Diaphorobacter ruginosibacter: one gene and its partner. The protein of the gene in region 1 binds, or shares a complex with, the protein of each later gene. Links are inferred from orthologs where the notes say so. Each region holds a gene or a part of one and is shown on either strand. Other genes may lie near its edges.

Region 1 (2,774 bases):
AGCGGCGCCTCGTCGCGCGAGATGGCATCGAGAAGCGCCTGCACCGTGGGATAGCGCGTGAGGTGGTCCAGCGTGCGGATGGTCGGAAAGATCATGAAGAACTTGCCCTCCTTGTGCAGCGCCAGCGCGTCGGCCGGGCGCACCCAGACGGGCTCGAACTGCTCGGACTCGTCGGCCACCGGCTCCTGCCCCTGCGGCATGCGGCGCACCAGGAATGGCACGGAAAAGCGCTTGGGCGACGTGCGGTCCGCCGTCCAGTGCGCAAGCACGTGCATGTCGTCCGCCGCCAGGCGCAGGCCGAGTGCGGCGCACTGCGGGACGAAGGGCTTGCTGCGGTCGATCGCGGCGATGTCGGTGGCATCGGCAAAGCGTCCGTCCTCCGCGTGGCGGGCGATCAGGATGCCCAGCTCCTCGAAGCTCTCGCGGATGCCCGCGATCGCCTCCGTCACGCGCTGCGCATCCTGGGTCGGGCGGTGGTCGGTCTGCGCGTGCGAGGCGGGGGATGCGTCCTGCGCGTCGACTCCGCCGCCAGGGAATACGTAGGCGCCGGGCAGGAAGCTGGCATGGGGCGAGCGGCGCGTCATCAGCACCTCGAGCACGGTGTCGCCGTTGCCTGTCGGCGCATCACGCATCAACAGCACGGTGGCCGCGGGACGCGTGCTGGCGGGCTCGCGATGGATATGGAGTTGTTGGTTCGAGCGGGGCATGCACGCATTATGGGCATCCGGGCCGGGTTGTGCTGGCGCGCACGTGACGGCACCGCCGCCGCACCGCTACAGCTTATTACGGCAGGGATATGTGCGGGGTGGCTCTGTGGACGGATAATTGGTGCATGCAGATCCGCTTCACCAAAATGCAGGGAGCCGGCAATGACTTCGTCGTGCTGGACGAGACGGCCGGGCGCCGTGGCCTGACGGCCGGGCAATACCGGTTCATCGCCAACCGCCATTTCGGCATCGGCGCCGACCAGATCCTGACGGTGCGTGCAGCGCCGACGCCGGAGGTGGATTTCGAATACGTGATCCACAACGCCGACGGCGGCGAGGTGGAGCAGTGCGGCAACGGCGCGCGCTGCTTTGCGCGCTTTGTGCGTGACAAGGGCCTGACCGACAAGGACTCGATCCGCGTGCAGACCATGAAGGGCGTGATCGCCCCGCAACTGATGCCCGATGGCCGCGTCACGGTCGACATGGGCCGTCCCGAGTTCACCCCTGCCCTGGTGCCATTCGACGCCGAAGGCCTGGTGGCGCGCGTGCTGGGCGATGGCGTGCAATGGCCCGTGGACGTGCGGGACGCGGCCAGCGGCGCGGATACCGTGGTGTGGTGCGCGGTGGCCTCCATGGGCAACCCGCACGCGGTGCAACTGGTGGAGGACGTGGCCACGGCGCCTGTCGAGATCATCGGCAGGCAGATCGAAAGCCACCGCCGCTTCCCCAACCGCGTGAACGCAGGGTTCATGCAGATACTGGGCCGCGCCGAGGTGAAGCTGCGCGTGTTCGAGCGCGGCGTGGGCGAAACCCTGGCCTGCGGAACCGGGGCCTGTGCCGCCGTCGCCACCGGCATCCGGCTGGGCCTGCTCGACCGGCGCGTGGATGTCCACACCCCGGGCGGCCTGCTCACCATCGCATGGTCCGGCGACCCGCAGGACTCCGTTTTCATGACCGGACCGGCCACCACCGTGTTCGAAGGCCAGATCGACATTCCAGACGACCTATGACCCATCCCCACAACGTGAACCCCGCCGTGCCACCCATCACCGAAGAAGACATCGCGGAATTCCTGCTCAACACGCCGGATTTCTTCGAACGCCATGCAGAGGTGCTGTCCAGCATCACCATCACGAGCCCGCACGGCCACCGTGCGGTCAGCCTGCACGAGCGGCAGGCCGAGATGCTGCGCGAGAAGATCAAGGGCCTGGAGCAGCGCATCATGGACATGGTGCGCCACAGCGGAGAGAACACTGCCATCGGCGAGAAGACCCATGAGTGGGCGCGCCGGATGCTGTCCGTGAAGGAGCCGATCAAGCTGCCGGCCGCCGTGGAGAACGGCATGCGCGAGCTGTTCGACGTGCCGCAGGTGGCCCTGCGCGTATGGGGCGTGGGCCCGGTGTTCGCCAGCGAGACCTTCGCGCGTGGCGTGAGCGATGATGCCCGCGCTTTCGCCTCTTCGCTGACCAGCCCGTTCTGCGGCGCGAACATGGGCTTCGAGCCGACGCAGTGGCTGCCCCAGGCCGCCCAGGTGCAGTCGCTTGCGCTGCTGCCGCTGCGCGATGGCGCCATCGACAGCACCGAGCCCGCGTTCGGCATGCTGGTGCTGGGCTCGCACGACCCGGCGCGCTTCGACGCGGCCATGGGAACGGAATTCCTCACGCGCATGGCCGAGCTCGCCAGCTCCGCGCTGTCGCGCCTGCGTTGACCCGGCGGGCAGCGGATCGCGTCGTGGCAACCCGGGGCAAGGCGTCGAGATCCCGGTCCGCTGCTGCGGCGGAAGCTGCCGACCCCGCGCCTTCCGCAGCGCCCGTGGTGCTGCCCCCCGAGGCGCTGCAATACCTGGAATACGTGCGCGTGCAGAAGCGCCTCGCGGCCCGCACGCTCACGCTCTACACGCTCGATCTGGAAAAGCTGGTGCAGTTCGCTGCCGGCGCGAACCGGCCGCTGCTTGAACTGCAGAATGCGCACATCCGCGGCTTCGTCGCGCGCATGCACGGCGCGGGGCGCTCCGGGCGTGGCATTGCGCTGATCCTGTCGGGCTGGCGCGGCTTCTTCGCGTGGGCC
Region 2 (2,755 bases), 3.3 Mb from region 1 along the record:
GGTGCATGGCGAAGGTGGCGTCAAGCGCGAGGTCATCATGGTGTCGAGCGGCGCGATCGCCGAAGGTATGAAGCGCCTGGGCTGGGCCACGCGTCCCGGCGAGATCCACGAGCTGCAGGCCGCCGCTGCCGTGGGGCAGATGGGGCTGGCTCAGATGTACGAGACCAAGCTGCGCGAACAGGGCATGCGCAGCGCGCAGGTGCTGCTCACCCACGCCGACCTGGCCGACCGCGAGCGCTATCTGAACGCTCGCACCACGCTGCTGACGCTGCTGCGCCTGGGCGTGGTTCCGGTCATCAACGAGAACGACACCGTGGTGACCGACGAAATCAAGTTCGGTGACAACGACACGCTGGGCGCGCTGGTGGCCAATCTGGTCGAGGCCGATGTGCTGGTCATCCTCACCGACCAGAAGGGCCTGTACACCGCCGATCCGCGCCGTGATCCGGCGGCGAAGTTCGTCGACGTGGCCAACGCGGGTGATCCCGCGCTCGAGGTCATGGCCGGCGGCGCGGGCTCCAGCATCGGCAAGGGCGGCATGATCACCAAGATCCTGGCCGCCAAGCGCGCGGCGGGCTCGGGTGCCTCCACCGTCATCGCATGGGGGCGCGAGAACCATGTCCTGATCCGCCTGGCCCAAGGCGAGTCCATCGGCACGCTGCTGGTGGCGCAGACCCAGAAGAAGCAGGCCCGCAAGCAGTGGATGGCGGATCACCTGCAGATGCGTGGCTATGTGACCGTCGATGCGGGCGCTGCCGCCAAGCTCAAGGGCAGCGGCAAGAGCCTGCTGCCGATTGGCATGGTTGCCGTCGAGGGCGACTTCGTGCGTGGCGACGTCATCGGCATCCGGGGCGAGGCAGGCGAGGAGATCGCCCGCGGGCTGGCAAACTACGCCAGCGCGGAAGCGCGCCTCCTGTGCCGCAAGCCGTCGTCGGAATTCGAACACCTGCTGGGCTACGCGGCCGAGCCGGAGATGGTGCACCGGGACAATCTGGTGCTCATCCAGCATTGATGCGCGCAGGCGCGTGCACAAGCTCCCGGAAACCTGTGGTTTCGGGGAGCCCGGTGTCTTTCGGGAATGGTGGCGACGGAGCCAGTGGGGCCTATCGGGCCTATGGGGCCCGTTGTGCCTGTCGGTCAGTCCTTGCGCGGGGCCGCCTTGGGTTGGCTGTCCGCAGTTCCATTCGCAAGCTGCTGGGGTGCCAGCATGTCGTCCGCCTCCAGCGCGCGCCCCTGGGGATTGGGGTCGAAACTGGCTCCGGGCGGCAGCTCCATGCCGGGCTTGAGGATCATCGAGTTGAAACGTGTTGCCGTGGGCTGCGTCACGTCGGGCTGGGGCGTGCCATCCCGGGTGCGCATGCCGCTTCTCAGGTAGCGATTGCGCTGTTCGTGGCGCGGCAGGAAGCGGGCCAGTTCCGTGAGTGCCATTTCATAGACGCCGCGCTTGAATTCCACGACCACATCCAGCGGTACCCAGTAGTCGTTCCAGCGCCAGGCATCGAACTCCGGATGGTTGGTGGCACGCAGGTTCAAGTCCCAGTCGTGTCCGAGCAATTGCAGCAGATACCAGATCTGCTTCTGGCCCTTGTAATGTCCGCGCGCATCGCGGCGGATATACCGGTCAGGCACCTCGTAGCGCAACCAGTCCCGCGTACGGGCAATGATCCTGACGTGGTCGGGCTGCAGCCCGACTTCCTCGTGAAGCTCCCTGAACATGGCCTGCTCGGGGGATTCCCCGCGATCAATGCCACCTTGAGGGAACTGCCAGCTGTGTGTCCGGATCCTTTTTCCCCAGAATACCTGGTTCCTCTGGTTGAGCAGGATGATGCCGACGTTCGGGCGAAATCCGTCCCGGTCGAGCATAATCTAACCCCAAATTCAAAAACTGTGACCATTATGCACGGTACCCCGCGCGCGGCAAGCGGGCTAACCTCAGTGGCCTGAGATCGATAGATGAAAGCTTCCCAATTCCTTATTTCCACCCTGAAAGAAGCCCCTGCAGACGCGGAAGTCGTCAGCCACCAGCTGATGACGCGGGCTGGCATGATCAAAAAGCTGGGCGCAGGTATCTACAACTACATGCCGATGGGCTTGCGCGTGATCCGCAAGGTCGAGGCGATCGTGCGCGAGGAAATGAACCGCGCCGGTGCGGTTGAATGCGCCATGCCGGTGGTCCAGCCGGCGGAGCTCTGGCAGGAAACGGGCCGCTTTGAAAAGATGGGGCCGGAACTGCTGCGCATCCAGGATCGCCACGCGCGCGATTTCGTGATCCAGCCGACCAGCGAGGAAGTGGTGACCGACATCGCTCGCCAGGAGTTCCGCAGCTACAAGCAGCTGCCCAAGAACCTCTATCAGATCCAGACCAAGTTCCGTGACGAACGTCGTCCACGCTTCGGCCTGATGCGTGGCCGCGAGTTCATCATGAAGGATGCCTACAGCTTCGATCGCGATCCGGAAGCGGCCAAGGCCAGCTACCAGGTGATGGCGGCAGCCTATCGCCGCATCTTCGATCGATTTGGCCTCCGTTACCGCGCAGTGGCAGCGGATTCGGGCGCTATCGGCGGTGATCTGAGCGAGGAATTCCAGGTGATCGCCGCCACCGGCGAGGACGCCATCGTCTATTGCCCGAACAGCGAATACGCGGCCAACATGGAAAAGGCCGAGGCGCTGGCCCCGACGCATGCGCGTCCGGCCGCCACTCAGCCCCAGACCCTGACGCCGACTCCAGGCAAGGCGACCTGTGGCGAAGTTGCCG

The links. The genes of interacting proteins can lie anywhere in the genome.
Region 2: the proteins of dapF (region 1) and H9K76_RS04795 are in contact, whole or in part, in a solved structure (PDB 5YGU), measured with the Escherichia coli proteins. The link is inferred for Diaphorobacter ruginosibacter from one-to-one orthologs.

The regions. Positions count from the first base shown.
Region 1 is NZ_CP060714.1:4,361,462-4,364,235, reverse strand. It holds dapF (diaminopimelate epimerase), read left to right. Parts: upstream 1-832; coding sequence 833-1,717; downstream 1,718-2,774. Other genes in the region: H9K76_RS19760 (tyrosine recombinase XerC), read left to right, coding at 2,520-2,774; H9K76_RS19765 (DUF484 family protein), read left to right, coding at 1,714-2,415; H9K76_RS19775 (MBL fold metallo-hydrolase), read right to left, coding at 1-707. UniProt on the Escherichia coli protein: Involved in the succinylase branch of the L-lysine biosynthesis and in the biosynthesis of the pentapeptide incorporated in the peptidoglycan moiety. Catalyzes the stereoinversion of LL-2,6-diaminopimelate (L,L-DAP) to meso-diaminopimelate (meso-DAP).
Region 2 is NZ_CP060714.1:1,056,730-1,059,484, forward strand. It holds H9K76_RS04795 (RNA pyrophosphohydrolase), read right to left. Parts: upstream 1,864-2,755; coding sequence 1,138-1,863; downstream 1-1,137. Other genes in the region: proB (glutamate 5-kinase), read left to right, coding at 1-1,012; H9K76_RS04800 (proline--tRNA ligase), read left to right, coding at 1,954-2,755. UniProt on the Escherichia coli protein: Master regulator of 5'-end-dependent mRNA decay.